One region of the Paenibacillus macerans genome, then DNA from elsewhere that is predicted to be linked to it. Evidence: riboswitches for the same ligand, from Rfam matches in the RefSeq annotation. Region 1 holds a riboswitch; each other region holds the start of a gene.
The links. A riboswitch is a leader RNA that binds a small molecule or an ion and turns the genes downstream of it on or off. The one in region 1 is predicted to bind cyclic di-AMP.
Positions count from the first base shown of each region.

Region 2: linked by a shared signal. The riboswitch ahead of DYE26_RS05035 (phytanoyl-CoA dioxygenase family protein) and the one ahead of DYE26_RS22545 (C40 family peptidase) in region 1 are both predicted to bind cyclic di-AMP.
Region 3: linked by a shared signal. The riboswitch ahead of DYE26_RS29845 (TrkH family potassium uptake protein) and the one ahead of DYE26_RS22545 (C40 family peptidase) in region 1 are both predicted to bind cyclic di-AMP.
Region 4: linked by a shared signal. The riboswitch ahead of DYE26_RS06500 (3D domain-containing protein) and the one ahead of DYE26_RS22545 (C40 family peptidase) in region 1 are both predicted to bind cyclic di-AMP.

Region 1 covers NZ_UGSI01000001.1:5,058,754-5,066,681, reverse strand. Annotated here, with positions in the region: gene DYE26_RS22560 (c-type cytochrome) at 1-116, opposite strand, end outside; gene DYE26_RS22555 (GNAT family N-acetyltransferase) at 276-779, opposite strand; gene DYE26_RS22550 (C40 family peptidase) at 1,020-1,502, opposite strand; cyclic di-AMP (ydaO/yuaA leader) riboswitch at 1,507-1,648, opposite strand; gene DYE26_RS22545 (C40 family peptidase) at 1,895-2,365, opposite strand; cyclic di-AMP (ydaO/yuaA leader) riboswitch at 2,369-2,505, opposite strand; gene DYE26_RS22540 (hypothetical protein) at 2,727-3,557, opposite strand; gene DYE26_RS22535 (M1 family metallopeptidase) at 3,651-5,651, opposite strand; gene DYE26_RS22530 (YwhD family protein) at 5,770-6,282, shown strand; gene DYE26_RS22525 (transposase) at 6,820-7,722, opposite strand.
Region 2 covers NZ_UGSI01000001.1:1,095,167-1,103,094, reverse strand. Annotated here, with positions in the region: gene DYE26_RS05055 (ABC-F family ATP-binding cassette domain-containing protein) at 1-1,341, opposite strand, end outside; gene DYE26_RS33820 (aldo/keto reductase) at 1,489-2,469, opposite strand; partial or broken gene DYE26_RS34035 (AraC family ligand binding domain-containing protein) at 2,638-3,129, opposite strand; gene DYE26_RS05045 (spore coat protein) at 3,255-3,818, opposite strand; gene DYE26_RS05040 (spore coat protein) at 3,995-4,480, shown strand; gene DYE26_RS33285 (hypothetical protein) at 4,525-4,695, opposite strand; gene DYE26_RS05035 (phytanoyl-CoA dioxygenase family protein) at 4,814-5,704, opposite strand; cyclic di-AMP (ydaO/yuaA leader) riboswitch at 5,846-5,988, opposite strand; gene DYE26_RS05030 (hypothetical protein) at 6,066-6,332, opposite strand; gene DYE26_RS05025 (acetate--CoA ligase) at 7,131-7,928, opposite strand, start outside.
Region 3 covers NZ_UGSI01000002.1:1,468,741-1,476,668, reverse strand. Annotated here, with positions in the region: gene DYE26_RS29860 (S-layer homology domain-containing protein) at 1-2,398, shown strand, start outside; gene DYE26_RS29855 (cation:proton antiporter) at 2,467-3,714, opposite strand; gene DYE26_RS29850 (potassium channel family protein) at 3,776-4,438, opposite strand; gene DYE26_RS29845 (TrkH family potassium uptake protein) at 4,462-5,805, opposite strand; cyclic di-AMP (ydaO/yuaA leader) riboswitch at 5,872-6,041, opposite strand; gene DYE26_RS29840 (CPBP family intramembrane glutamic endopeptidase) at 6,325-7,928, shown strand, end outside.
Region 4 covers NZ_UGSI01000001.1:1,410,605-1,418,532, forward strand. Annotated here, with positions in the region: gene DYE26_RS06485 (dihydroorotate dehydrogenase) at 1-118, opposite strand, end outside; gene DYE26_RS06490 (dihydroorotate dehydrogenase electron transfer subunit) at 115-810, opposite strand; gene DYE26_RS06495 (polysaccharide deacetylase family protein) at 962-1,792, shown strand; gene DYE26_RS06500 (3D domain-containing protein) at 1,872-2,567, opposite strand; cyclic di-AMP (ydaO/yuaA leader) riboswitch at 2,573-2,748, opposite strand; gene DYE26_RS06505 (transposase) at 3,222-4,136, opposite strand; gene DYE26_RS06510 (amino acid ABC transporter ATP-binding protein) at 4,719-5,441, opposite strand; gene DYE26_RS06515 (amino acid ABC transporter permease) at 5,428-6,090, opposite strand; gene DYE26_RS06520 (transporter substrate-binding domain-containing protein) at 6,189-7,043, opposite strand; gene erm (23S ribosomal RNA methyltransferase Erm) at 7,217-7,928, opposite strand, start outside.

The DNA.
Region 1 (7,928 bases):
GGCAATTGCGGTTTGGCTTCCTTGGCGGCCTGCTCCCGGCTCGGCAGGGTGAACATCAATACGATGGCCATAGCGCAAGCCACGAAGAACAATCCGCTCATGATCCACTTTTGCATTCCAATCGCCCCTCCTATGTAAGCTACCTTTTCCATTATAACGGAACATGCCGCTCGATCATAGTCTTTGTGTCAAAAATAGGAACAATTCCGTCGTGATTGCGGTAAAGTTTGTAATAAACTTCATAGCAAGTCCGATCTAATGGATCGGGAGCATTTTTAGGATGAGGGGTGAGACCCTCGATACACCATGCAATAAAAAGGCTTGGAGATGCCGCCAGGGGTCATTTTGTCGTAAAGGTCCGTGATGGTGAAGCCGGCCTTTTGATAAGCGCGAATCGCCCGGGTGTTCCACGTCAGCACTTCCAAATCGATCTCATGGCCCGGTTTCCGCCGCAGCGCCTCCTCGACGATCGCCGTTACAAACCGTTTGCCGAGCCCTTGTCCGCACAATTCCGGCTTCATACCGATACCGAGCCGCGTAACCCTTTCCAACGGGAAATATTGGGCAAATCCGGCGAGTTCTCCGTTCTCGTCCAGCACGGACACGTATTGCTCCGCTCTGATCGCCGGGTTGCCGAATTCGACATCGAGCGCTTTCATTTGTTCCCAAGGAAGCCAGCTGTAAACATCATAGGGAGAATCGTACCGCCAGGTGCAGATTTCTGCGCCGTGGCTCTCTTCCATGGGAACGATGCGAAACTGAACAATCGGTTTATCCATTGGGATCCTCCTTTAAAAACGGCATTCCTATTACCCTCACTCTAACGGGATTTACTTGACTTGTAAAGGTTCTGCCGTCTCTCGGACACCTGTGGATTTATGGAAATCAACAAAAAATCGGTAACCTTTTGGCGTGTCGCTTCGTTATATAGATAGGGATGAAAAAAACCGCAAGCCAATTCCGAAGATAAGCTTACGGCTGACAGGTCATGCGGAGCGAAATTAAGCGCCGGCGGAGGTTCAGGATTCCGCGGCGTATACGGAATAACCGTATTTGCTGAGCACCCGCTTCGCGCCAACGAAGCGGTTCTGGTAATAACTGCTGCTCAATTTGTCGATCCGGATTCCTTTGGATGAAGAGGCATGGGCAAATTCTCCGTCGCCAACGTAGACGCCCACATGCGATACTTTTCCGCCACCCAGGGTGTTAAAGAAGACAAGATCGCCGGCTTGCAGCTTGCTTTTTGATACCGGAGTTCCTACCTTGTATTGGGCCGTGGATACGCGAGGAAGCGTAACGCCCATTTGTTCGAACACATACCGCGTAAACCCGGAGCAATCAAATCCGGCCGTACTGGTGCCGCCGTATTTGTAAGGCGTGCCGTACACGGAATTGACGATGTTGGAGAGCGACGTTTCCTGCTCGTCCGCAAAGGCGCTTCCCGTTCCCAGACTGAAACATAGAGCCAAACTCGTTACCGCTGCTGCTAAAGTCTTTCTCAAGATGTCTAACTCCTTCCAAGGCCTGCGAGGTTAGCTTAAGGATTCGGTTGAAGGCTCCCTATGATCCCTTTGAAGCGGGATCAATTCACCCTGACTGATGTGGTTCCCCCGTTTCCCGGGTGCGGGGAATTCGGCAGTTTCATGTAGTATGCACCCAAAAACGACGTCACAACAAAAATTACAAAGTTGTTACTATTTCTGTTGGTCATTTTACCAAAGTGGGCCAACATTGGCAAGTTTCCCGGCAAAAAGGATGCTTTTGGCCTGTGTGAGGAGCGGAGTGATCTGGGTATTGATTCCTAAGGGGGATCATCCGTAGACAGGAAAAACCCGCAGGAGACGTGGTATCCCAATCATCCCTGCGGGTTTGTCGAATTCGTTATGGATTGCGACTACTGTTCGGCTGTCACAGCTTCAAATTTCTCGGAGCTCATAATGCGCTTAGCTCCAACATACCGCTTCTCGTAGTAACTTTCGCTCAGTTTGCTGATGACAACTCCTTTGGAAGAAGAGGCATGCGCAAATTTGCCGTCGCCGACATAAATACCAACATGAGATATGCCATCGCCGGAAGTGTTGAAGAACACCAGATCGCCTGCGATTAATTCATCCTTGGAAACGCTTGTTCCCATCTCAAATTGGGAGCCCGATTGATGAGGAAGATCGATGCCGAGCTTGTTAAATACATACATCGTAAATCCGGAGCAATCAAAACCGGACGTTGTTGTTCCGCCTGCGGAGTAAGGAGATCCGAGGCCTTCTTCAATGGCGCTGTCCAGTTTGGAATCCGCGAAAACGCTGCCGGTTCCGATCGTGAAAAGCAATGCAAAACTTACTGCTGTTACGGTCAAACGCTTTTTCAAGAATTATGCTCCTTCCAATGCCTACGAGGTTAGCTTAAGGATTCGGTTGAAGGTTCCCTATGATCCCTCGCTTACGAGATCAATTCACCCAAAGTGGTTCCCCCGTTTCCCCGGCGCAGGGAATTCGGCTTTGATTTCTCACCTGATAAGACTTATTCGACGTAACTTGCTATTTTCCTGCCAAAGATGACAAAAATAATTACAAAACTGTTACTGAAATTGTGTTGCTGTTATTTTAACAAAGACAGGGATCATTTGGCAATGGTTAATTCGCGAGACTAAGAGGGGAAAACCTGACACAAGGCCTTCGCAAAGTCGCGGAGGCCTTGTGCCGTAAAGGTTTCAGAGAGATGAAAAAATTTTAACTTTTCTCGGTTTTTGTCTGCCAGAGGCGATATTGCGAGGTGACCTGCCAAATTTTAAAAGCGCTGCGACAGAGAGGATAGGTTTGCTGGAGGATCAGCGCCAGCATTCCGGTCCAGATCCAGGAGACCGTTCCGAACAGCAGGAACACGCCCAGCCCGAATGCGCCCAGTATGCAGGAGATCCCGATGCCCTGAAGAAGGTGCCGGAAGCAGACGAGGAGGGAACCCCAGACGCTTGATTTGAACAAGTACCCAAATTGTACGTAGAGAATGCATTGTCTCACCAGCCAGCCGTATACGAACCAGCCCAGGATGTAGATGAGACCCTTCAGCAGCGGGGCCATCTGTCCTCCGGCCCCCAGCAGATGCGGCCATAAAACAAGGAGCTTGGGAATAACCCAGAAGGCCGGGATAATGATTAAAATAAGTTCAATGGCATAAAACAGGACAACCGGCTTCCAGAATTCTTTCATTCCGCGGAACAACGGCAGTCCGTGTCCACGGCTCTCGGAGGGGACAAGCCCGTATAGAATTCCCGCTTGAATAAGAGGCGTGAGCAGGAGGCGTAGGACCGCCATGCCGATCAGCAATCCTAAATAGAGGCGGACGTCCGGATTGCTCCCCAAATGGATACGCCCTTCCAGCAGGAACAGAATTCGGCTGAGTTGCGTGGGCGGCGGATCCGGATGCCTTTGCAGTAGCGCGGTAACGGCGGTATCGACCAGGCGGTACAAAAACAATCCCCACAGCAGTTGATACAGGAACAAAATGATGACGGAGGGAAACTGGCTTTTCAGCAGGCTCCACCCCTGACGCACATAAGTCATATTTTCACCTCTTAAAAGTTTTGCGAGCGTTGCTTTACTCGATATGCTTCGAGCAAAACTACTTCAGAAGCATAAGCTGAGTTCTGCCGGCGTTTACCATATAAGTGTTCCGAGCAGGGCTTCCAGCAGCTTGGTCACGCTCATATTGGAGCGCGAAAGAAGGGGCTCGGGTACTTCCGTCTTCAAATAATTGTTGATGTGTTTGTTTTCGACCACCAGCGAATAGTCGGGATCGATTTGCACCCAAGCAAGCGGTTCCTTGTATTGCAGTTTAAGCTCGACGCGGCTGTCCTCGCCTCTCCATTGTTTTCGCACCGTATGGCCGTCCTTGAACGTGAACTGCAAGGGTACCTTCGGATAGGTCGCCCCTCTGCGGGAGATGACGACGGTGGATTCGTAAACGGCGGTCCCGTCCTGGAGGAGCGGATTCACCGTGATTTTGTCGACGGAGAAGTCGGCCATTTTGCCATCGTATACATACTGCGAAAAATAGTTTTTCCAGCTGCGCCCGGTGACCTGTTCGACCACCCGCTGGAAATCGGCCGTCGTTGGATGTTTAAAGCGGTACTTGTGGGCGTATACCGTTAAAATGCGCTTCATCGTTTTGCTTCCCACCTGGCGTTCAATATCGAGCAAAATAAGCTTGCCGCGGTAATAGACATTTTTGGTATAACCGTCGCTGGATCCGTACTTCCAGGCGTTCTGGGTCAGCGGAGCCGGTGAGGAAATCAGGGCGGCCTGGATCGGGAGCGCCGGGGTGATGCCGAACTCCTGCTCCATTAATTTGTCCTCCGCATAGGAAGCGAAGCCTTCATCCAGCCAAGCCTCTTCAAATTCATTGCTAGCGATCATGCCGTAAAAAAACTGGTGCGCGATTTCATGAATGACCGTCCGCTCCAGCTCATCGTAACCGGGAGAATCGCCGCTAGCGCCAAAAGCGGTCACAAGCGTCGGGTATTCCATCCCGCCGGCTCCGTTTCCGTCCGCGGGGGGCACCACGATGGACAGGGTGGAATAAGGATACCGTCCGTACCACCTGCTGAAATTGGACAAAGCCGATTTGGCCGCATAGAAGTAGCGCTCTTTCAAATCCTGATGGGCGGGGTCCAGGTAAAGCTTGATCCGCACGCCCGGCACCTCGGAGGAGGAAAAAGGCTCTTCCGCGTAAATGAAATTGGGGGAAGCCGCCCAGGCGAAGTCATGAACATCGTCGGCGTAAAACTGCACCGTTTTCCGTCCGCCTTTGACGGCGGCTTTTTTCGTCTGAAATCCGGTAGCGGCAACGGTATAGGCTTCAGGCACATTAATTCTCACGCTGTATATGCCAAAGTCGGCATAGAATTCGGAATTTCCGTGGTATTGATGGAGATTCCAGCCTTCCGCCGCGCGCCCCCGGGTGCCCGCAGGCTCATACACGCTGATTTTCGGAAACCACTGCCCGGCCATCACGAAATTCCCCGCCGTCCCCATCCGCGCAAAAACCTTCGGCAGCTTGACGGTGAACTTCATCTTCAACGTAAGGCTTTCCCCGCCTTGAACCGCTACGGGCAGACGGACTTTGGCCAAAGTTTTGTCCTTCGCGTTGCCGTCATCCGGCTGCACATACTGCAGCCGGTGGAGCAGGGAAATGCCGTCCGTCGTCCGCAGCTCGGTGATTTCCATGGAGCCCCAGCCGTCCTTAGGCATGATATCTCCGCGCAGCTTGCCGCCCGATTCTTTCATAAACGTGGTGTCCGGTGAGGAGAAGGCGTTAGGGTACAAGTGCAGATAAATTTCGTTGACCGTTTTTTTTCCGGGATGGGTCCATGTCAACGTCTCCGTGCCGATAAGCGTTCCGTCCCGTTCATTAAGCGCAACGTCGATGTGGTATTCGGCGACCCGGTTGCTGAGCACCTCCGCCTTCGGCTGTTGAATGCTTTCGGCCTGCGGTGCGGCCGGGGTTTGTCCGGTTTTTTGGACGACCTTGGGCTTGCCCTTTTCCGGGGCGAACGAAGCCGCATTTTCCGGGCCCGCGTGGAGGGCATACCCAGCCGTTCCGAGAATTAAACACAAAGCAAGGATGGAAATGCCATAGATCTTAGTACGTCGGGTCATACAATGGATACCTCCCGTTGACAAGCATCTACAGCATGTATATGTTTGCTTTTGGCAGATTATTAGCTAAAATTGAATTAATCAATAAGGCCCCAGATTCACGATAATGGAGGACATTATGGATCAATCACCAAAAACGGGTAAAAAAATCTTCGCCCTGAATATCATCAGCAACGATGAGAAAAGTAAGCATAAAGGTTTTGGCGCAGGCTCCATCGATTTGAACAGCATGTCACCGGTCATCATCGACGGCGATGAAGCGTACATCGATGTCGGGGCGATGCACGCCAAAAGTAAGGTGGAAAAAGGCATCAAATTTTCGATGAACCGGGAGGATGTCCCGAACGGACGGCAGGTTTGGATCGTCTGGGTCGCGGTCGACCGCGGACCGGAAGGGCAATTTTACGGCGGGATGACCGCCTGCGAGATGTGGATCGATACAGAGGCGCGGCGCGGCTGGAAAATCCTTGCCGACCACGTCAATAAAATGGACTACGCCCTGAAGCGGCGGGTCATCCTGGAGGGATTGACGGCGGCGCAAAAAGCGGCGCTTAAAAACCTGTTGATCGATACCAACGCCGAGTGGTGGGAGCGCACGCCGGAAGAGCTGAAGAGCGCATTGAAAGCTTAAAAGTCCGTGAGATGCAGATAAAAAACAGTGAACCCTTGCCGTCCAGCCTGCGGCAAGGGTTCACTATTTTTTTCGGCATATATGGAACCTATACCTCAACTTTCGCAGAGCAAAAATTAGCTTGAGTCCCTGGGTTGAAAGCTTGAGGATAGGGAAGTGGGGGTGGACGGTAGATCAACACTCCCTGTCCGGAGACTTTGCACGATTATCCCGTTTGATCAGGTAGCAGAGAAACAGACAAGCTCGGGAGAAGATATATTTGGTGGAGAAGCAGATAGGTTCGAGATAATTTAGACGGCCTTAGGAGAAGAAATCAGGTTTAGAGGGGTGAAGCAGACCGGACAAGAGATCAAGACAGGAAATCAAGAGAGGAAATCAAGACAGGGGATCAAGGACAAGACGCAAAGGAAACGAAAAGACCGTGATTTTGTTGTAGCCTGAACTCCTTCCATCTGCAGCAACGCCCGCACTGTTCATGGTAACCCCTACCCATTAAATTGATCTTCATCAAGTACCCCTACCGTTCCAGCGTCCTGATCAGGCTGCTGCCCCAAGAGGCTGGTTCGGTTGGCGTGCGATCAGCCGGCGGTAAGGGATCGCCGGAATCGCCACACAAATGCGCAGCAGCTTCTGCCGCATTGTTTCTTCCTCTCCTTGCAGGCGCAGCCGACGGCGCCCGGTGTATTCGTTCAGATACGCCTGCAGATGCTTCAGTCCCAAGGCTCCATACGTACTCTTCAGCGATTCCCACGCCTCTCTTACCACTTTCCGCAAGGGCACATACAGCCGAAAGGCCTGAGGGAACGACTGCACCGCCGATGTATGGACATCCACATGCCCGCCAATAAACGCGATTAGATCGTGACGGTTTGCCCTTTTTTCGCCTCCCCGCTTATGCGGTACCAGGCGGATTTTGACCTGCTCCGGCTCGCCCGACTCCGTGACTGTGCATCCCGCTACGACCGCCGAGGCATACGGATGTGAAAGCTGACACCGGGACGGATTACGCCCATACTGATCGCTGTTCACCTTCACGTCTCCGGAAAGCAGCTCCCGGGCATCGAACTCCCCCACGGCATGGCGTATTTTGTGCAGCATTGACCAAGCGGTCTTGTAGGTGACCCGGACCACCTTACTCAGCCGCAGCGCCGAGATGCCTCCCTCAAGCAGGAATAAATCCAGGGCCTCGAACCACTTGAGCAAGGGCAAATGCGTTCCTTCAAAAATCGTGCCGACCAAAGGCGACGTTTGATGCTTGCACTTTCCGCACTCGAATAAGGGGATATGCCGGGAAGTCAGACGGCTGCACCAGGTGTGATCACAGCGCGGGCAGACAAAGCCGCTTGGCCACTTCATCGCGATTAGCGCCTCCATGCAGTCCTGTTCGCTGTTAAAACGGTTGCTGAATGGCTGAAGTTCCGTTCCCGCATTGATCTCCATGTTTGCTCGCCCCCGAATCAAGAATACACGAACATAAGTTCCGTTTATTTCATTATACCAAACACACGTTCCCTTATCAAGCTAAAAATTTCACCTTAACCGCCTCATTTTTTCCTCAGCTTTTTTGTGTTTTTTCTTCTCTTTTTTTGGAACCCTTGACTTGCTCTAGCCCCACCCCTGCTCCCTGTTCCTTAACGAAGGGGATA
Region 2 (7,928 bases), 4.0 Mb from region 1:
GGCTTTCTCCCCCCCGCTCAGCACGGCGATTTTGCTCTCGATATGCTTCGTCGTAAGGCCGCATTTGGCCAACGCGGCGCGCACCTCAAACTGCGTAAACGACGGGAACTCGTCCCAAATTTCCTCAATGCACGTGTTGTAGTTCGCTTCTTTCATCTCCTGCTCAAAATAACCGATTTCCAGGAGATCGCCGAGGTGCACGGACCCGGATAGCGCCGGAATCTGCCCGAGAATGCTGCGCAGCAGCGTCGTTTTCCCGATCCCGTTGGCCCCGACCAGGGCGATTTTCTGCCCGCGTTCCATGCGCAGGTTCAGCGGCTTCGAGAGCGGCGAATCATAGCCGATCACCAAATCCGCCGTTTCGAAGATCAGCTTCCCGGACGTTCTCGCATCCTTGAAATTAAACTGCGGCTTCGGCTTTTCCCTGGCCAGTTCGATGATCTCCATCTTGTCCAGCTTCTTTTGCCTGGACATCGCCATGTTCCGGGTCGCGACGCTCGCCTTGTTGCGGGCGACGAAATCCTTCAGGTCGGCGATTTCCTGCTGCTGGCGCTTATAGGCGGCCTCCAGCTGCTGTTTTTTAGCCTCATATACCTGCTGGAAATGATGGTAATCGCCGGCATAACGGGTCAGCTCTTGATTCTCCATATGATAGATCAAGTTAATGACGCTGTTCAAAAACGGAATGTCGTGCGAAATCAAAATAAACGCATTTTCGTATTCCTGCAGGTAGCGTTTGAGCCATTCGATATGCTGCTCGTCCAGATAGTTCGTCGGTTCGTCCAGCAGCAGAATGTCCGGCTTCTCCAACAGCAGCTTGGCCAGCAGCACTTTCGTCCGTTGCCCGCCGCTCAAATCGTTTACGTCCTTATCCAGCCCGATATCGGTCAACCCGAGTCCCCGCGCGGTCTCTTCGACTTTCGCGTCGATCATGTAGAAGTCCTGGTTCGTCAGCGTATCCTGAATCGTGCCGACCTCCTCCAGCAGCCGCTCAAGCTCCTCCGGCGACACCTCGCCCATTTTCGCATACATGTCGTTCATTTCCTGCTCCAAGTCGAACAGATACTGAAACGCCCCGCGCAGCACGTCGCGGATCGTCATGCCCTTGCTCAGCACCGCATGCTGATCCAAATAGCCGACGCGCGTCCGGCGCGCCCACTCGATTTTGCCTTCATCGGGCTGGAGCTTGCCCGTAATGATGTTCATGAAGGTGGATTTGCCTTCGCCGTTGGCCCCGATCAGGCCGATATGCTCGCCTTTCAGCAGCCGGAAGGACACATCGTTAAAAATAGCCCGGTCGCCAAACCCGTGGCTTAGCTTTTCTACATTCAATATGCTCATGAAACTACACCTTTCTCGCAAAAAGATACACTCGTCATATTATAAAGGTTAACCGGAGGACAACTCAATACGGCGGAATAAATTATTGCCCGCAAAAAAAGCACCTCCCCCGGACTGATCTTCAGGAGCGGTGCTTTTCGTTACAATCTAATAACCTAAAATCTCGTCGATTTGGCCCAGCTCTTCAGCGCTGAACGAGGTGTTTCGCAGCGCAAGAACCGCGTCTTCGATCTGGCTGACCTTGCTCGCGCCGATGAGCGCCGAGGTCACCTTGCCGCCCCGCAGCACCCAGGAGAGCGCCATTTGCGACAGCTTTTGCCCCCTTGCTGCGGCCAAATCGTTAAGCCGCTTCACCTGGCCGATCCGCTCCGCGGTCAAATCCTCCGCACGCAGGAATACGCTGGGCCCGGCCGCCCGGGAATCCGGCGCGATCCCGCCTAAGTAGCGGTCGGTCAGGATGCCTTTTTCCAACGGCGAAAAAACGATCGAACCGATCCCCTCTTCCTGCAAAACATCCTGCAGCCCCTCCTCGATCCAGCGGTTCATCATCGAATAGCTGGGCTGATGAATCACGCATGGCGTGCCGAGCTCTTTGAGGATTTTCGCTGCCGCGCGAGTTTCTTCCGGCCGATAATTGGACAGCCCGACATAAAGCGCTTTCCCTTGACGCACGACGAGGTCGAGCGCGGACATCGTTTCCTCCAACGGTGTATCCGGATCAGGGCGATGGTGGTAAAAAATATCGACAAATTCGAGGCCCATCCGTTTGAGACTCTGATCCAGACTGGAGACGAGATATTTTTTGGAGCCCCATTCCCCGTAAGGTCCCGGCCACATGTAGTAGCCCGCTTTGGTGGAGATGATCAATTCGTCACGGTAAGGGCGGAAGTCTTCCCTGAGCACCCTGCCGAACGTTTCCTCCGCCGACCCCGGCGGCGGGCCGTAGTTGTTGGCCAGATCAAAATGCGTAATGCCGAGGTCAAACGCCCGGCGCAGCATCGCCCGCCCGTTTTCCAAAACATCGATGCCGCCGAAATTATGCCATAATCCGAGGGATATGGCGGGCAGCTTCAAGCCGCTTCTGCCGGCGCGGTTATTAAAGATGGCCGACAAATATTTGCGGTCCAGCCCAACGACCGCCGCCAGCTGGCCGACGGAAATCTCCTCGCCGTAATGGCTGTGCAGAAAATCAAGGCAGCGGTGGATGTAAGCGTCTTTCGCCTGCGCTTGAACCGCCGCTTGACCCGGCGCGGAAGCCGGAGCCAGCTCCACCATGACCGAGAAAAACTCGTTCAGCAAGACCCGCAAACGCAAATCGCGGGTGGCCGCCTGCTCCTCGGCCTCGTTCAAAAGCTCGTACAGCTTCGGCATCAAACGGGTATCCATGGGGAACACCGGCTGCTCCGCGGTCACACGGGTTCGCGCCAGAATTTCTCCCGCCTGATCGCCGCAAAAGGCGATCCAGGAATAAACCCAGGGCCTTGCGGCGTCTGCCTGGTAAAAGACGACCCGCTCAGGATAAGCGATAAACGCCTGGCCCGCCGTCAGCGTCAGCGTCTCGCCGTCCTCCACGCGAACGCTCCCCTTTCCCTCATGGACAAAGTGGATCTTATAAACGTCCCGTACGCCCGGGCCGAACGAATGCTGGGGAGCGCAGGCTTCCTTGCCCCAATAGCATAAATACAGCTCCGGTGAATCGCGGAACGGACGGTCCGGGTTGTAATGAAAAATCGCGGCCAATAACAGCACCTTCTTTGCACTTGGCAGTGGAATTGAATGCGCCCGCATCCGCTGACATTGTACCACAAAAACAATGTTTCCAATTGCCGATCCCATGAAAAAAGAGCGGGTGCGCCAGGTCATTGGTTTCCTTGGTAACCGCTCTTTTTCTTTCGCTATGCTCCGCCGAGTTGCTAATGAACCGCCGCCGGCTCCTGCACTTTCTGATAAAAAGCGCCGAGCGTATTCATCGTCGACATCGGAGCCGCTTCTAACGGATAATAGCCTTTTTTTACCATCCATTGCCATACGTCATAAGCGTGGTGCGAGCACATGCAGAAGGCATGCTCCAGGAAGCTGCGGATGTCGGGATGGCTCATCTCCATGGCCGCCCAAGCGTACTCCCTGCCCGCCCGTTTCAAAGTCAGCAAATAAGCGGTGGCGATTTCCCGGTCGTTGAACTGCTGAATCGAGGTTCTCGGCGTGACCGGAACAGGCGACGCAGACGCCTCGGTAAAGGATTGCAGGACCGGCTGCAAATCCGGGATGGCCAGTTTCCCGCTGGCCCCTTCCGCCTTGCTTAAATACTCCACCTTCATGTTGTAGTCCTGAAAATGAAGCGGAAGATGTTTTTGCAGGATCGCCTTCAGTTCAGGGTCCTGCGCTTGGTTTAAGAAACACGCCATGTTCGTAATCGAGTTAACGCAGCTTAACGTTAGTTCATTCAAATCCTGTGCCTCGTGTGCGGCCAATTCCATGAGAACGTATCCTCCTTCGCTGTTTTTCGGTTGCTTGGTAAATCACTTTTAGAATGCGCCCCATCGTTTTCTATTATTGCCGGAAGCCGGAGTAAAATCGTCCCAGACAAGGACAAATACCCATAAGGTTCCGCTGCGCATATAATGAATCAATTCTAACTATGGAGTGTGAGATCGTGAATAACGAATGGAAACAGGAGCATCTGGCCTGGCATGAAACACTGGAGCTGCATGAGCTAGTCGCCTTTCAATCCGCCAATTTGGCGGCGTTCAAAAAGAAACTGCCGATGGTGATGGACCCGGAGTTAAAAGCGCTTTATGCAGAAACGATCAAAACCTTGGAGCACAATATCCGCGAACTGCTTAAATTTTATCCGCTGGCGCCTGGTATGGCCCGCAACGTTTCGCCCGATATGACCGGATTTGACGCGGCCAGCCTGCTTGGCTTCGCCAAAGCCTCCGTACGCAATTACGCGGCCTCCATTACGGAGACGGCTACTCCTCAATTAAAGGAAACATTCCAAAAACAATTGCTTGGCGCCATCGCCCTTCATACCAAAATATTTAACTTCATGCACCGACACGGCTACTATCCGGCGTACAATTTGGAAGAACTGCTGGCCCACGACGTGCAAATGGCCAATCAAGCGCTAAACATGTAGCTTGCGAAAAAACCCCGGAATTCCGGGGTTTTTCTGGCGGTGCGTCATTTCTTTTGTTCCTTTTCTTCAGGTTCATCGTATTTATTGATATGCCCGGTAATGGCTTCGACCGCTTCATTCACATTCGTGGTGGCCGGCACGGCCTTAACCTCGTCTTCGGTCTTATCGACAAAATTTTGATGATCCGCGCGTACGGCTTCAATTTTATTGCTCACCTAAAGGTCACTCCTTTCCCGGAAGGTTGGGGTTTGAATTTACTATGCGATATTTTGCGCTTCTTTATGTATAAAGCCGTCCCAACGCAAAGCCATTTTGCCGGGACGGCTTTTTTTCTTAAAATTCCGTGCGGGCCGCCATGTATTCGGGTCTCGGCTTCTTCCCGAAATAAGGCTCCGCCAGTTTGTTTGCTACGCTGTTATAGACCATAAAAATATTGCTGCGCGGGTACGGCGTAATGTTGCTGTTGGAGCCGTGCATCAAATTGCAGTCGAACAGCAGTACGGAGCCTGCCTTGCCGACCGGCGTTTCAATGCCGCAGCGCTTCGCCAGCTCGGTTAAGCTCGCCTGATCGGGCGCGATGAATTCCTTGGAGCAATCATCAGGCGCCTGGCCGACGCACGACACGAAGATTTGATGGGAACCGGGCATGACCATAAGCGGTCCGTTAAACGGATAATTGTCTTCCAGTGCGATCAAGCAGCTGAGCGCCCGCATCCGGGGCATCCCGTCCTCCACATGCCAGGTCTCAAAGTCCGAATGCCAGTAGAACTCTTTGCCGGTAAATGCCGGCTTGTAATTGATCCGCGACTGATGGATGTAGCTTGGTCCCCCCAAAACATGCTCGACGATCGCGAGCAGTCTCGGATGCCGGGACAACTCCTGAAAAACCGGGTGGGTCCGATGAATCGCAAAGATCGAATGCACTTCTTCCCCGCCGGGCTGGCGGATAATTTCATCGGATGAAAGGTTCCGGGATGCTTCCCGCAAGCGCTGCGCCTTCTCCTGATAGCCCTTTAATTCCGCTCCGCCAAAAAAGTTCTCCAGGAACAGATAACCGTTTTTGGCGTAAAAATCCGAATGCTCTTTGCTGATTCCGCTTTCCGCGTTCCACTCGCCATATACGATGGGATCCTGCCGCGGAAGCCATCTCGGCTCAGCATAAACCCGGGAAGGGTAAGCATCCGTCTTTGGATCAAAAATTACGGACGTTTCCAATTGATTCATTCCTCCTCATCCCCTCATAAGAAATATTTGTCCAAACCAAAAAGGACCGCCGCTTGGAGAAGACAAAGCTTACCCAGCAGGGTCCTTAAAACGGACAAAGGCCCTTATAAAAGGGCCTAATAAAATCTCTTAATGTCGCAATATAGACCCATCCACTGCTGACGAGGTTAGCTGACGGGCTCGGGTAAGATGGTACCCTACAATCATTGCTGAATGATTCGCCCCAAAAAAATGGTTCCCCCGTTTCCCGGCTCCTTAAGCCGGAAACTAAGCGTGAGTCTATAGTAAAGGCAATTCGCGTTCATGTCAACCCATGTTCTGTAACATTTTCGATTTCGCCATATACTCGCTGCCGCATTCGTTACCGCAGCCGGCTTTCCGCTTCAGCCAAATCGGCCTGATCCTCCTGCAAATCTTCCTTGGCGCGTTCCAGCGGTTCCGGGTTCATGCGCCCATCCGCCTGGGAAATGGCGTTCTCCGCTTTGTGAATGGCGTTATAGGCATTTTCCACCGTTTCTTCGCTCGGATGGGACTGTGCTTGCGTTACGGCCCGGTGCGCTTTTTTGACGGACTGCTGGGCGGATGAGATCGGGTTTTGCGATTGCATGCTGGAATAAGGATTTGCCATGTTTTAGCCTCCTCCAAAAAGATGATAAGATGCAGGTCCTTACTAATTTGAGGAAAAGGCCCGGACAATATGCGTTCGAACTTTTGCCAATCCCACACTCCTGCCGCTTAGGCCGCAGCGGAAACCAACTTTAAAGCAGATAGAGCATGGATTTAACAGCGATGGAACCCGGAGCTGGAAAAAGGAAGAGGGGAAATCGGCACGAAATCACTGGCGTTGAATTAACTTTTGCTCAAGCTTTCCCGTGAAAGCTATCCGAAATCTAAACGGTTGTAGCAGCGGCTATTTGCCGAAAAAAGACCTTATCTAAATTCTAACGGTTGCGAGCGCCGTTATTTGCCTGAATCTAAGGCAAAAATTACCGGATTTCAGCGAAATAAGCACCATGGCAACCGTTACAATTTGAAATCAATGGTATTGGAACAAATAGCGCTTGTGGCAACCGTTAGAGCATTGGTGTGCTCAGAAAATGTATCTTGCCAGACTTAAATGCAACGCTAGCGGCACGAAATGCAAAAGGGCATGCGATTTTCGTCGAAAATCCCCGAAACAGGCGGTTCAACTGCAAATATGCAGTTCATTTCTTATGATAAGCTACCTTTTTATCCTATAGCTGCAAATGAGATGTATTTTTGCACTTCAACCGCCCAAAAGCAGAAATTTGCAGAAATTCAAATGGGGCTTTTGCATTTGATCTCATCGAGCCGTCCTTCTTACCATGTAACGAATTCATGAAGTCGTCGGTGATTTTCCCCAATTACATCAAGGCCTTCTTGCCCTAGTTCGGAGTCCTCTTTTTTAAATGGAGCTTTTCACCTTCAAGGCTGCGCGCTCCTCCCGCTCCCGCAGCTCTACTCTGCGGATTTTGCCCGTATTCGTTTTTGGCAGTTCAGCGACAAATTCGATCTTCCGCGGATATTTATACGGGGCCGTCACCGCTTTGACATGAGCCTGAAGCTGCTTGACCAGTTGCGGCGAACCCGCCGCCCCTTCTTTCAGCACAACAAAAGCTTTGACGATATGCCCGCGAATTTCGTCGGGACTCGCCACGGCGGCGCATTCCTTGACGGCAGGATGCTTCATCAGCGCTTCTTCGACTTCAAACGGCCCGATCGTATATCCGGAACTGATGATGATATCGTCGCCGCGCCCCTCGAACCAGAAATAGCCTTCTTCGTCCATTCGCGCCCGGTCCCCGGTAATAAAATACTCACCGCGCACGTTTTGTTGCTTCCGCTCCGGCTCCAGGTAATAGTTTTTAAACAAAGCCGGCATGCTAACATGAACGGCAATATCCCCGACTTGTCCCGCCGGAAGCGGAGTTCCCCGCTCGTCGACCACCTCCGCCACGCCCGGGGAAACCGCTTTGCCCATCGATCCCTGCTTAAGCGGAGTATCCTTCAGATTGCCGATCAGCAGCGTGCTTTCGGTTTGCCCGTATCCGTCGCGAATGGTGATGTTCAATTCCTCTTGAAATTTCCGGATCACTTCATCGTTTAGCGGCTCCCCGGCGGAAACGGCGCTGCGCAGGCCGGATAGGTTATAACCGCCTAGCCCGTCCGTTTTCGACATGATCCGATATTCGGTCGGCGTGCA
Region 3 (7,928 bases), on a different contig from region 1:
AATGTTAGGTGTGACACCACTTGGGGGAAGTACGAACATTCCCGTGGATACCGAGTTTACGATGATTTTTAATCGCAACATTAAGATTAATAACGAATCCGCCATAGTTTTTAAGAAAAAAGAAAATGATGCGCAACTGGCTGTTCAGGTTAGAGCCTCCGGTTCAGGTTTGTTTATAAAGCCTGTTCATGAGTTGGACAAGGGAAGCAGGTATTATCTGTACATTGGTGCGGGTGCCGCAGCGGATGCTCAGACAGGGGCTGTATATATGAACGGCTGGGAGGGTTTATACGAGACGGAGACGGACAAGAATAGCAGCGAGGCTCCTGTCCTTCAAAGTGGAGAGATTACGAATAATACGATTATTTTAAAATATAGCAAGCCGCTTGGCACAAATAACAGCATCGCAACGACAGGCTTCAAGGTGGTGGTTAACCAGCGGGAAAGAGAAATTTCCAAGGTATACTCTTCCGGAAGCTATCTGTATATCGAATTAGTGACAGCTATTGAAGCAAGTGATTTGGTGGAATTATCGTACACCCCGAAAGCGAGTAATAAGCTAGTCCTTAGCTCTGGGCAGGCGCTTGCGGAAATCAGCAGCTATAAGGTGAGCAATACCAGCAGTAAGTCAACATTATCATTGATAGGTATTGAGGGCAAAGGGAACACAATTACCATTACTTATAATAAAACGCTAAAAAGCAAAAAATTGAATCCAAATCAATTCATTGTGCGTGTAAATCAGTCAGAGCTGCGGATCACCCGAGTTGAAATTGCCGGCAGCCAGGTTATTTTGACTTTGGCTTCATCGCTGGCGGAGAACGATAATGTTACCGTTTCTTTTGTCGATGGTGCGGATTCAATTGAGGACTTGGACGGCATTTATGGGAGCTATTACATTGATTATGTTGTAAAAGGCAAGGCTAGCACAGGATCAGAGCCGCCAGCTGCACAAGGCATGCCGTCCTTTGTAACGGCGATTTCCAGCTCTAACTTCGGACTTGGCGGTTATCTGCTAAATCTAAGTACGGCTAAGTCATCAAGCAGTGTATCGGTTGGCGGGCAAAATATCTCAAGATATACAATCGGCGCAGCACAACTGCAAGAAGCCATTAAATTCTTGATCTCCATAAATACGAATAAAAGCAAACGCGAACCGTTAATTTTTGAGGTGCCGGCGACGGAGAAAGCCGCTGAGGTGGCTATCCCGCTTGGCGCACTGTATGAAGGTTACAATCGCGGTAAGCTTGTTTCATTTTCAATTAAATACAATGAAACGATGTATGAGCTGCCGGTCGAGGAGATTCCGTTTGCGCAAATTGCCAAGTCCTTGAATAACGGGACACTAAGTGTAGATTCTTTAAATACGCTGTACTTGATTATTCAACTGGAATTTGTTTCGCCTGACCAGATTTCCATACCGATGACTATAAATGGGGTTTACGTGAACCAGGCAAGCAATCCTATACGCATTAGAATCATTGTGGTTTCTGAATCAGATGCGTCTAATCTTAACGCGGCTACCCATTTGTTTAATATTTCTCATGCAGGGAAGCTTTATTTGCGCATTACCGGCAGTAAGGTAACATCTGCAAATGCAACGTTAGTGAAATACGACACAGTCAACAAGACGATCATTCCAATTCCGTCTAAAATTTCCGCAAGCAACGGGACGCTGGTATTTAGCGGAAATCCTGGCGGCAATCCAGCGAATAGCGGAGCCGGGGCATCCGGTTCGGGATCTGCCTCCGGACAAGCGGGGTCAGGATCGTCCAATGCGGGGGCGGAATCAGCAGCTTCAGGCGGCCTGATCGTTGGCCCAGCTTCAGGTACTGCTAATTATGGGGACACCGGGAAGCATTGGGCAAAAGCGGATATTGATGAGCTGACCTCGAAATTTGTAGTCAGTCCACGTAAAAGCGATTCTAACGCATTTGAGCCTGACCGGAATATTACGCGTGCAGAGTTCGCGGAGTACATCGCCAAAGCGCTGGGACTAGGCACAGATATAAAGGAAGCGCAGGTTTATCCGGACGTGAAGCTCGATACGCGCGGGGGCTACATAGGCGCTGCCAGCAAGGCCGGGATCATTACAGGATACCCTGACGGGAAATTCAGACCGGATCAGTATATTACCCGTGAGGAAATGGCTTTGATGATGGTGCGTGCCCTGAATTATGGCAAATATGAGCCTACCTTAAACGGCACACCGGCACAGGCTTTGAAGAAGTTTAAGGATGCCTCCAAGATTCGTTATCAAGAAGCTGTAGCCAAAACAGTAAAGGCCGGCGTTATCCAGGGGGTGACGACAAATACCTTCCAGCCTCAGGGGAACGCAACACGCTCTCAAGCGACGGTAATGATCAAGCGGGTGTTGGATAAGCTGAATTTGGAATAGCTGAATCTGACGAGCTAATTTAGAGCCTTCAAGTTAGACTATTGAAAACTAAAACCGCCACCCAAGCCTTACGGCTTTCCGGTGGCGGTTTCTTTGACTTCCAAACCGAGTTTTTTGGCGACCCAGCCGGTGGTGCTCGCTTGAATGATGATCGTCAGCACAATCGCCATAAAAGCCAGCCCGGTAATCACGTTGGAATGAGCGATTCCCATCCCCGCAATCATGCCGGACAAGGCGGCCGGGATCACCCCGGTTTCGCGCACCCAGCACATGAACAGCAGCTCGCGCCACGTCCACTTCACCTTGCGGTCGGGCCAGGCGCACAGCAGCACCGACAGCGGGCGGGCCACAAACATCAAGATCAGCACCGCCGCCAGGCTTGGCCAGAAAAATTGCCCGAGCGTGGCAAAATTCACTTGGCTGCCCAGCAGCACAAAGATCAGCATGCGCATCATAACCGTCATATTTTCAGCGAAAGAGCTCATTTCCACATGATTGTCTTTCAGGGACAAACCGAACGTTTCGGCATTTCCCCAGATCACCCCGGCGACAAACGTAGCCATAAACCCGCTGACATGCAGCAAATCGGCGATCAAGTATGAGGATAACGCGCAGACCGTCATGACGATTGTGGAATAGTCGCGAAAATAGCCGTGGCGGGCATGTCCCGCCAAATAAGTCAGTATGCCCGAGATAATCAGTCCGGCAAGAATTCCGCCGAGCGCGGTTTTGACAAACTCCCAGGACATGGCGCCAACGTCCAGCGCCCCGCCGCCGGCCACCGCGGCCAGCAGCGAAAACGTCAAGATCGAGCCGGTAGCGTCGTTAAACGCCGATTCGCTCTCCACCGTCTCGCGGACCCGCTCCTTGATTTTTACCTGCTTGAATACCGGAATGATCGAAGCCGGATCGGTGGAGGCGATGACCGCCGCGGCCAAAAAAGCAAAAATCCAATCAACGCCGAACAAGTAATGAACACCCACGCCCATGACGATCGTCGAAATCACCACGCCCGGTACGCTGAGCAGCGATAACGTAATCCATACGTTGCGAAGCCCGCTCAGCCGCAAATTCCGCCCGCCGTCAAACAAAATCAGCGCCGACCCGACCGTTAATATCAATTGATTGATCAGCGATCCGCTTTGTTCATGAATCAGCCCAAGCCCCGGACCGAGCAGCATCCCGACGGCGATGAACACCGCCACATCCGGCAGCCTTAGCCATGCCGCCAGTTTGCCCGATACTACGCCAACGCTGATAACGAATAAAATTAAGATCAGAAAATGATGTATCGCTTCGGTTACAGCCGATTCCATTCCGCCACATCCCAACCATCCAAAGTGAACCAACTCTTTTTTCTTAATAACCCGATAATAATTACTCGTTAATGACTTCCTCGAACTCTTCGATATTTTTCTTCGATCCGATGATGACCATAATGTCCCCTTCTTGCAGCTGATCCATGGCGGTAGGCGCCACCAGGATGCTTCCGTCGCGATGAATGGCCACGATGCTGCAGCCGAAACGGGCGCGCGGGTTAATGTCGCCCAGGTTTTTCCGGTCAAGGCAAGCGGGAACGTTCATTTCCACGATGCTGTATTCCTTGGACAATTCGATGTAATCCAGCAGATTTGGAGTCACGAGCTGATGCGCCACGCGGACGCCCATATCCCGTTCCGGAAAAATAACCCGGTCCACGCCAAGCTTTTGCAGCGCGCGGCCGTGCAAGACGGAGAGCGCCTTGGCGACCACGGTTTTGATCCCCAAGTCCTTGAGCAAAATCGCCGCCAAAATACTCATCTGAATATCGTTACCGATCGCGACGATCCCGCAGTCGAAGTTGCGGACGCCCAGCGATTTCAGCACTTCCTCGTCCGTGGCGTCCGCCACGACGGCATGCGTCAGCTGGTCGCTCAATTCGTTTACCACCTCTTCGTCCCGGTCGATCCCGAGCACCTCATACCCGAGGTCCATCAACTCCAGAGCCAGGCTGGAGCCGAACCGGCCCAGTCCGATGACTACAAACTGCTGCATTTTCATGTTTAATCTCAAGTCCCCTTATCTTATCCTATAATCATTTTGCCTTCCGGATGGCGGTACAATTCCTTGCCTTTCTTCGGTCCAAGCGCATAAGCTAGCGTAAGCGGCCCGAGTCTTCCGGCGAACATCGTAAAGCTGATGAGGATTTTGCCGATTACCGTTAGTTTCCCGGTAAGCCCCATCGTAAGCCCGACGGTGCCGAACGCGGAGGTCGTCTCGAACAGAATGCTCAGGAAGCTGGCGTCCTCGGTCGTGGACAGCACCATGGCGACGGCCACCACAAGAAATAAAGCGAGCATCGTGATGGTGACCGCTTTGAAAATACGTTCCTGGGCCATCCGGTAGCGGAACAGGACGAGGTCCGACTGTCCGCGGATCATGGAGATGACCGCGCCGACGAGAATGGTGAAGGTCGTCGTTTTGATCCCGCCGCCGGTCGAGCTGGGCGAAGCCCCGATAAACATCAGGATGATCATAAAAAATTGCGAAGCCTGCCGCAGCTCGCCGATATCGACCGTGTTGGCCCCGGCCGTCCGCGGCGTCACCGACTGGAACAGCGCGGCCCAAAATTTCCCGCCCCAGCCGAGCGGGGCTAGCGTCCGCGGATTGGTGAATTCGAATATAAATATGACCAGGGCCCCGACCACGATCAGCGCCGACGTCATCGACAGCACCACCTTGGAATGCAGCGACAGCTTGCGGCGGCGCCGGAAATCAATGATGTCCGACAGCACGATAAACCCGATGCCCCCGGACACGATGAGAAACATCGCCACGAAGTTGACGAGCGGATCGGCCACGTACAACGTCAAGCTCCGGTATTCGCCAAACAGGTCAAACCCGGCGTTGTTGAACATGGATACCGCGTGAAAAACGCCGAAGTACAGCGCCCGGCCCAGCGGCATGTCAAACGCCCAGCGAATCGCGAACAGCAGCGCCGCGCAGGATTCAATGACCAGCGAATACAGCAGCACCTTGCGGATCAGCCGGACGATCCCCTCCATCGTGTTCTGGTTCATCGCCTCCTGCAGGATCAGCCGGTCCTTCAGCGAGATTTTCCGTTTCAACACGAGCGAAAACAAGGTGGCCATGGTCATGAACCCAAGTCCGCCGACCTGAATCAGCAGCATGATTACGATTTGGCCAAACGTGGAAAAATAGGTCCCGGTGTCGACGACGACCAGTCCCGTTACGCATGTCGCCGAAGTCGCCGTAAACAGCGCGTCGACGAACGGCAGCGTCTCCCCGGCCGCACTGGAAATCGGCAGCATCAGCAGCAGCGATCCCAGCAAAATGATGAGCGCAAAACCCAACACCAAAATTTGCGGCGGGGAAAAGCTGATTTTTTTGAAAGACAATTCATTCACCCCATTGTTGTCGTGAAAAAAGAACAAAAGAAAAAAGCACTGGAAATCCAATGCCTTTCGGTGTTTGGTTCCTGTTGCAGGAGGCCTACGAGGTTAGCTGACGGATTCGGGCATGCACAGTTGCCCTAATCGCCCGACCAAGGCAGCCATACCGGCTGCCGCCACAATCGCGCGAAATTCACCCCAAAAAAATCGGTTCCCCCGTTTTCGAAATCGAAATTAGGCCTTAATATTTTTTCAATTGTTTTCATTCCGTTTTCGTCAAATGGATTATAATCCTTATTGGCTTCCACTACAAAGGTTCATTTTGATTAAAAACAGTGAAAAAGGGCTGGAAACGGCAAATCCCCGATCTTCTTGCCGTCCAATCTGAGCCATGCTAGGGTATAACGGGATTATTGCATCTTTTCATCATTTTTGCCTTCAACTGGCGTTGGAAATTCCACTATGTTATCTTTACTGTGATGTACTTCGCGCAAAATCATACTTGAGAACAAAAAATTTTAAAGGAGTTTTGTAATGTTTTCACCTATGAAACCGTCCAGCCGCAGGCTGAAGACAAAAACGCTTTGGCTGATGGCCCTGATCGGGTTGGTCATTTTCTTCATCGTCCAGATTTTTCCGACAACCGCTTCCGACACGCTGCAGATGGAACAGTCGGATGACGTCATCGCCAAATCGCAGGCCAGAACGAAAGCTATCGAATTTGCAAAGTCGGTGCTGAACATCGAGTTGGCCGGTCATCCCGAAAAAGCGCTCGTTACCTATGAATCGCGCTCCGATCTGTACGGTTATTTAACGAAGGCGGATTTGCTCGCCCCTTTCCTGAAGACGTATGACAAGCAATTTCCGTACGACGTATTTCGCGTCCGTTTCAACGAACCAAACGATGTGTTTAGCGCTTTGACCGTCGACGTTCACATGACCACCGGCAAAGTGGTCGGGTTCGAGGAAATCGTTTCCTCGAGCAATGCGAAAAAGCAGATGATGCTGGACTACGGTACCGAAACGCCAGACTCGCTGCGCACCTGGGAGGGCGATTTGACGCTGGAGGAGAAGGAGCGGCTGGCCGCGCCTTATCTGGCCGCGTTCGGCTTTGACCCAGCCCGCCTTGAGCGCGTGTCGGGCGAGGGCGATGTCGGTCTGCTCTATCGCATCAAGGGGGATGAGCTCGGGGAGTCGCAAGCGACGATCGATATCCGCTACGAATACGGCGCCGTATCGTCATTCGAAAGCTACTTCTCCGTTCCTGAGTCGCATGCCGATTACGTCGCCGGGCAGACGCGGCTGGCCAACTGGCTTACCTTTGCCGGATACGCCCTGTTCACATTTGTGCTCGGCATCCTGGCCATCGTATACAGCGCGCTGACGCGGGCGCATACCACTTTTAAACGCGGGATTTTTCTGGCCGGCGCCTACTTCGTCTTGTCCGTCATCGGGACGGTCAACATGCTGCCTGTGTTTGAAAAGGACGGGCTCGATCCGATCGTGCTGACGGTAGGGTTCGTGATTCAAGGACTCGTCACCCTGATTCTTGCCGCCTCGGTATATTTCTCGCTCGTCGGCGGGGACGGACTGTGGCGGAAAAACGGCATCAATCTGTGGGCGCGGTCCAGGGAGGAAGGTTACGGCCGCCATGTGCTGACCGCGGTGGCCGACGGTTATGCGTGGGCTTTAATTTTGCTCGGGGTGCAGTCGGTTGTCTTCTTCATTCTGGAAAGAACGATTCATACCTGGTCGACGACCGATGCGACACAATCGCCGTACAACATGGTCTACCCGCTCCTGTTCCCGCTGCTCGCCTGGGTGGCCGGGATCGGCGAGGAAGCCGTTTACCGGCTGTTCGGCATTCCGATGCTGAAAAAGCTGTTCCGCAGCACGTTCATCGCCAGTCTTTTGACGACCTTGATCTGGGCTTTCGGCCATACGCTGTATCCGATCTATCCGGTCATTTCACGGCCGATCGAGTTGACCTTTATCGGACTGCTGTTCAGCTTCATTTTCCTGCGCTACGGCTTTCCGACCGTCGTTTTCTCGCACGTGATCTTTGACAGCATCCTTATGGCGCTGAGCCTGATGTTTATGGGCGGAGCGGTGAACATCGCCGCCGGTCTGGTCTACAT
Region 4 (7,928 bases), 3.6 Mb from region 1:
TGTTGATATCGTACAGCGCACCGTACTCCCGCCCGAAACCAAACGTACCGGAGGCCATAACGACCGGATTCTTAAAGGAAACCCCGGCGATGGCACAGGACAAATCGATCCCGCTCATGCAAAAACCACCTCCTCCACCGGAAAAATGGGGCCGTCCGTACACGCCTTTTTCCGGCCGTCCCGGCATTTCACGCTGCACACCAAGCAAGCGCCGATGCCGCAGGCCATCCGGTTTTCCAAAGACACGTACACTTTGGCCCGGCTTCCCGCGCTTGCCTGCTTTTGCTGCACGGCTTGCAGCATCGAATGCGGCCCGCAGGCGATGATTGTGTCATAAGCGTCAAAATCGGCGCGGTCGAGTATCGAACCGCCCACATCAACGATAGTCCGGCCCGCGGATGCCTGGCGAAACTCTTCGACCATGTACGCTTCCCGGCTGAAGCCGAGATATACGTCAGCCTGTGGCGCCGTTTTGAGGGCAAAATAAAACGGGGCGATACCGATGCCGCCGCCGATGAATGCCGTTTTTCCCGTTAGCGAGGGAAAGCCGTTGCCGAAAGGCCCTTCCATCCGGAGCGGATCGCCAGGCTTCAGCTGAGAGATCAGGCTGGTTCCTTCCCCGGCAATCCGGTACAAAAATCCGATCCGGTCCTCCGTCAAATCGAAAATGCTGATCGGCCGCGACAGCAATGGATACCGTTCGCCGGCGCGGAGCATATAAAACTGGCCCATTTTCCCGGCAAAGCTGCCTTCCGCCGTCAATAAAAACACGTCATCGGCAACCCGCCTGTTGCTTACCACGATAGCCATCAAATCCACCTCTTCCTTACGTCTGCTTCATCAAAGGATGCAATTTTTCGGGAAGAACGTCTGTGATGTTTTTCATAATTGTGTCTTTATAAATCCCGTTAAAGATGGGCATACCAAATCATAACAGTACCCGGACGAAGGAGGAAAAATGTTGACTACCCTGTTCAGAAACTTCCTGATTTCCGTTTTCATTCTCGCAGTAATCGGGGGCAGCATGCCCGTCGTATCGGTTTCTTCCGAAACGTCCCGCGTTGCGGCTGCTGCGCTGCAGCCCGGCGACAAGGAAGCAAAAGCTCAAGCCGCCCGGGCGGACGCCAAACCGAAGCCGGCCGATTTAAGCGAGCTTCGGCGCAAATATTCCGAAACGTTCAAATTTCGCGGACCTGAGGTCAAGCAAGTGGCGCTGACGTTTGACGACGGGCCGGATCCGAGATTTACACCGCAAATTTTAAACATTTTACAGAAGGAAGGTGTGAAGGCGACCTTTTTTATTGTCGGCAACCGGGCCAAAAAATTCCCTGCCCTGGTAAAACGGATACGCCGGGAAGGCCACCTGATCGGCAATCACTCCTTTGGCCACCCGAATTTCGGAAAACGGTCGCTCAAGCAATTTCAAACGGAAATTTTGCGTACGGAAAAAATCATTCAGCAAACCGCCGGGTACCGGCCCAAGCTGATCCGTCCTCCTTACGGCGAAATCCGGGAGCCGCAAATTAAATGGGCAAAGCAAAACGGCTACACCATCGTCAACTGGAACGTGGATTCGCTGGATTGGAAAGGGCTGAACAAATCCAAGGTCGAAAACAACGTGCTCGGCGCCATAGAGCCCGGTTCGATCGTTCTTTTTCATGCCGGCGGCGGAGTAGGATCCAATTTAAACGGTACGATCCAAGCTTTGCCGGACATTATCCAAACGCTGCGGGACAAAGGTTACCAGTTTGTCGATTTGGCCGAATTGCTAAATACGGCGAAGTATAGATAAAAAAGAAAAGCGCGAGCATCAGACCCAATGGTCTAGCGCTCGCACTTTCTTTACTGGATCTACATATAAGCAAACGAATTTACTTCAACACGTACAGGGTGACATCCTGAAACCCGAACGATTCGACGGATTTGACGCTGCCGGGAATGAAGATGTCGATGCGGTTGCCTTTGATCGCGCCCCCCTGATCGCTGGCCGTGGCCACAAACGCCTGCTTCGGCAAGCCATCATGATTATATCCGGTGACCAGTACCTTCGTTCCCATCGGAATCACGTCCGGGTCGACGGCGATCGTGCCCAGCTTTAACGGGTTTCCGAAATAATCGACCGCGCCCCATTTTCCGTTTTCGTCGGCGGCCGCCGAGTATGCCGATGCTTTCACCTGAATCGTATGGGAATAATTAAACGTTTTGCCCCAGGCTTCGACGACTTTGTCCGATGGCAATACGGTCGGCCCCGACACCGCGTCGGCTTTCATCGTCTTTGCCGCGGGAGCCTGGTTCGATTCCGGCGCCGCTGCTTTCGCTTCGGGAGCCTCCATTTCCGGAATCATCAACTTCAGCCCCTCGTATATATTGCCGGGATCAATCCCCTGATTGGCGTTCATCAATTGCTCCAAGCCGACTCCGTACTTTTTGGCCAACAGATAGAAGGTATCTCCTTCTTCCGTCGTATGTACCGCATCCGCGTGCACAGGTACCGTCTGTAAAACCGCCGCCAAACTTGCGGCTACCAACGTTGTTTTTGCAATCTTCGAGAATAAGAGATTTTTCATGCTGTTCTTCCTCCTTTTATACGCCTGCGGAGTTAGTTGTCGGATTCGGGAAAAAGGATTATCCCCGGCGCCCAATGCGAGCGCTTCACCCCAAGAAAACCGGTCACGTTTCGTTTAACGTTCCGTTATTCGCTGAATCATCCCCCGCACCTGCCGAGGCAGGTTTTGGCTATCTAAATATATCACAATTTTGTAACCAATTGGACAGGAAATAGTATCCAAAACGCGCAAACCCGCATTCTGCCGCTATTATTTATTTATGGAATCATGTAAAAAAAGTAACAACTCATCATGTTGTAACGTACAAACAAGCTTCTAGCCAATCTTGAGGAAAGGGAAGGCCGGTGGGGTGGTCGGCAGATTAACATCCGCTGTCCGGACGGCTTTGCACGATTATCCCGTTTGATCAGGAAGCAGAGAAGAAGATGTGTTGTTCGGGAGAAGCAGATATGCTTGGGAAAAGCAGATATGTTCGAGATCAATAAATCTGTTCATAGATCATTAGCCAGGTTCGGGAAAAGAAGGTTTAGGAGAAGTGAAGTGAAGCAGACCTGACGGGAGAATGGGGCAAGACAACGGAAAAAAAGAAAAAACCGTGATCTTGCTGCAGTCTGAATCCGTTTGTGCAATGTCCGTAGCGTTCAATCATTTCTATCAGGCTGCAGCCGCAAGGGACTGATTCGGTTGGCGTGCGATCAGCCGGCGGTAAGGAATCGCCGGAATTGCCACACACATGCGCAGCAACTTCTGCCGCAGCGTTTCTTCCGCTCCGGGCAGTCCTCCGGACAGGCGCAGCCGGCGGCGTATGGTGTATTCGTTCAGGTACGCCTGCAGATGCTTCAGTCCCAAGGCTCCATACGTACCCTTCAGCGATTCCCACGCCTCTCTCACCACTCTCCGCAAGGGCGCATATAGCCGAAAGGCCTGAGAGAACAACTGCACCGCCGATGTACGGACATCCACATGCCCGCCAATAAACACGGTTAGATCGCGACGGTTTGCCCTCTTTTCGCCTCCCCGCTTATGCGGCACCAGGCGGATTTTGACCTGCTCCGGCTCGCCCGACTCCGTGACCGTGCATCCCGCTACGACCGCCGAGGCGTACGGATGCGAAAGCTGACACCGGGACGGATTACGCCCATACTGATCGCTGTTCACCTTCACGTCTCCGGAGAGCAGCTCCCGGGCATCGAACTCCCCCACGGCATGACGTATTTTGTGCAGCATCGACCAGGCGGTTTTGTAGGTGACCCGGATCACCTTGCTCAGCCGCAGCGCCGAGATGCCGCCCGGGAGCAGGAATAAATCCAGGGCCTCGAACCACTTGAGCAAGGGCAGATGCGTTCCTTCAAAAATCGTGCCGACCAAAGGAGATGTTTGATGCTTGCACTTTCCGCACTCGAACAAAGGGATATGCCGGGAAGACAGACGGCTGCACCGGGTGTAAGCGCAGCGCGGGCAGACGAAGCCGCTTGGCCACTTCATCGCGATCAGCGCCTCCATGCAGTCCTGCTCGCTGTTAAAACGGCTGCTGAATGGTTGAAGTTCCGTTTCCGTATTGACTTCCATATTCGCTCGCCCCCGAATCAAGAATACACGAACATAAATTCCATTTATTTCATTATACCAAACACGTGTTCTCTTATCAAGCCAAAAATCTCACCTGAACCGCCTCATTTTTTCCCCCTTTTTTTGTTTTTTGTTCTCTCTTTTTTGGAACCCTTGCTCTAACCCCCACCCCCTGCTCCCTGCTCCTGAAAGAAGGGGATAATCGTGCAAAGGCAGGCAGCAGGCAGGAACACCAAGGCAGGAACACCAAGACACAAACGCTATAGACAGCCACCTCAGTCCGTCATCCTGGAATCAATAGAGCCAAAGTCATCATTTATTTCTTCAAGCACCGATCTCGATTTTTGAGCTAAAAAACTTCTGAAGTGGCCTTCAGCATTGATCTTTCGACTGGTCTTGAGCTGAGGTAACAGCATTTCATATATAGACGCCTTGAATAGAGAAAACGAGGTCGAGTTTACGAATTAAAAGTGAACTCCTCGAAAGCAGGATTCTGCTAAATTAAGAGGAGTTCACTTGATATCAGAAGAAAAAATATGGTGAAGTGAAATAAAAACATATGAGGATACTAGCTTAAAGGCACTACAGCACTTTGCTTAAAAAATCCTTCGTGCGCTGGTGCTGCGGCGCGCCAAACACCTGCTGCGGCGTCCCCTGCTCGAGAATCACGCCCTGATCCATGAACAGGATGCGGTCGCCGACCTCGCGGGCAAAGCCCATTTCATGGGTGACGATGACCATCGTCATCCCCCGTTCCGCCAGGCTCTTCATCACGTCCAGCACCTCGCCGACCATTTCCGGGTCAAGCGCCGAAGTAGGCTCGTCAAACAGCATGACGTGCGGCTCCATCGCCAGCGCGCGGGCGATCGCGATCCGCTGCTTCTGTCCGCCGGATAGTTGGGCAGGATACGCGTTCCGCTTATCCTCCAGTCCGACCGTCCGCAGCAGTTCAACGGCGATCTTCTCCGCTGAGCTTTTCTCCATTTTTTTCACGCGAACCGGAGCCAACGTAATGTTGTCGATCACCGTTTTGTGCGGGAACAGGTTGAAATGTTGAAACACCATGCCCATTTTCTCCCGGGTTTTGTTGATGTTGTGGCCCTTCCCGGTAATCGATTCGCCTTCAAACCGGATTTCGCCTTCCGTCGGAACCTCGAGCAGGTTCAGACAGCGCAGAAACGTACTTTTCCCCGAGCCGCTGGGGCCGATGACGACGACGACTTCGCCTTTGGAAATCTCCAGGTCGATCCCCTTCAAAATGTGCAATTGGCCGAATTTTTTATGCAAACCTTTAACGGTGATCACTGGTCTTCAACTTCCTTTCGAACACGCCCAAAATACGGGACAGCGTAAATGTCAAAATAAAGTACATGATCGCGATGATCAGGTACGGCGTCATGCCGTCGTACGTAATGGTCACGACCGATTGCGCCTGGAAAATCAGCTCGGCCGTCCCGATGATCGATACAATGGACGATTCTTTGATGATCGTGATGAATTCGTTGCCGATCGCGGGAAGCACCGATTTGATCGCTTGGGGGATGATGATATGCCGCATCGCCATTCCCTTGGTCATCCCAAGCGATCGTGCGGCCTCCCCTTGCCCGCGGTCCACGCCTTGGATGCCGGCGCGGAATATTTCCGCCAAATAAGCCGAACTGTTGATCGACAGTGTAATCGCCCCGGACTGGATCGGCGAAAAGTTGATGTCGAACATAAACGCAAACCCATAGTGAATGATCAGCAGCTGCACCATCATCGGCGTGCCGCGCAAGAATTCCACCCAGGCATGGCCGAGAAAACGCACGATCCCCCAAGGAGACATGCGCAAGAGTGCGATGATCAGCCCCAGGAAAAAGCCGCAGACCACGCTGATCGCCGCCAGAAGCAGCGTATACTGCACACCGGCGAGAAAATAACTTCGGTATTCCATAAACATCGAAATCAAATTCATAAAGCCTTCATTCCTCCTCGTTTACCTCAAACCCTTACGCAAAAAAACAGAAAATAGCGAAATGGGCTTCGCTATTTTCTGCAGGTTGCAATCCGCCATTATTTCTCAGCCAGTTCACTCGCTTCGGTGACGAACTTATCGATGCTGCCGTCGGCAATCAAGCGGTCCAGCGTGGAATTCACCTGATCCAACAGCTCCTTGTTGCCTTTCTTCACGCCGATCACGTAACCTTCGTCTTCGTTTTCCGGTGTAGCGTCGGTAATGACAATCCCTTTGACGTTCTTGACGAACGATTTCGCTACAGGGCCTTCCAGTATCGCCGCATCGACGCGGTTGGTATTAAGCTGCATGACGATATCGCTGATTTTGGCCAGCGAAGTCAGTTTGGCGTTCGGAATTTTCTTAGCCATTTCTTCCTGGATAGAACCCTGCTGCACGCCGATCTTAGCGCCCTCCAGCGATTCCATGGTGGCGAATTTGTCTTTATCCGCCTCGCGGGTGACTACCGCCTGTTCGGCTTTATAGTAAATTTTCGACATATCGATTTGCTTAGCGCGCTCCGGCGTCGGACTTAAACCCGAGATAACCAAATCTACCCGGCCGCTCGCCAGCTCGTTAAGCAGGGAGTCGAACTTCAAATCCTTAATCTCCAGCTTCGCGCCCATGTCTTTGGCGATTTCTTTGGCGATCTCGACATCGAAGCCGACGATTTCATCCTCGCCCTGCTCGTTTTTAATATGGAACTCGTACGGCGGGAAATCCGCGCTCATGCCAATCGTTAATGTTTTGTCCGTTTCGTTCGTGTCGGGTTCGGCCGCTTGTGCACCGTTTTGCGTCGTTTGACCGGCCTTGTTGCCGGCCTGACCCGCGCCGTTATTTTTTTCCTGTCCGCAGGCCGCCAACACGAAAGTCAGCATCAAGACAGCTGTTAGTAATATGCCCCATTTTTTCATTCGTCTCTCTCCTGTCCTTTTCTTCACAAATTAATAACGTGATCATTACTGGGCTAATTATAAATCAGTTTGTATATATATGCAAAGGATTTTCGTGCCATTCATCAGATTTTCACACATATCCGGCCTCCGCTCTGCCAGCGCCCCTCCAATTATAATACTTTGGTCAATTATCACCGCTTTACTCTCGGCCATTTATGGTACGGTACATATTGAACCATGGTTTGATAAACAATCCCCCATTGCTCTTCATTGAGCGTACCGACAGGTTTTTCATTTTCGATGTTCAGCTTTCTCCGCAATAGCTTCATTTGCGGCGGTGTGAAAATTCCGCGAAAAGCAAACTCAATCGGGGATTCCGGTTGCTTGAGCGCATATTCGGCAAGCCCGAGAAAAACGCTGTAGCCTTTTTGCGGTAATACAGGTGCCCGTTTTCGAGTGATCATTACCATGGCCGAGTCCACACTTGGCGGCGGAGAGAAATCATCTCTCGATATTGCTTTGACAAAACGAATATCAAACCACATTTTCCAAACTAGAACATAAGAATTTTTCATGAATTTTGCGGTGAAGCGCCTGGCCGCTCCCTTTTCCATGATGATGATGCCCCTTTGCAAACCGCTTGCAGGATTGTTCAGCAGCAGCTTCATAATGGGCGTTGTGATCGAATACGGAATATTGGAGACAACAATAAACTTTTCTTTTGGCAAACGGATTTTCATAATATCTTGATGAATCACGATGGTATTGGGCTGATTTGCCGTTTTCTCCTTGAGGATCTCGACAAATCGGGCATCATATTCTACCGCCAATACCTTTTTGGCTTGTTGATTCAGCACCGTCGTCAAAGCGCCCTTTCCGGCTCCCAGCTCTAAAACCGTGTCT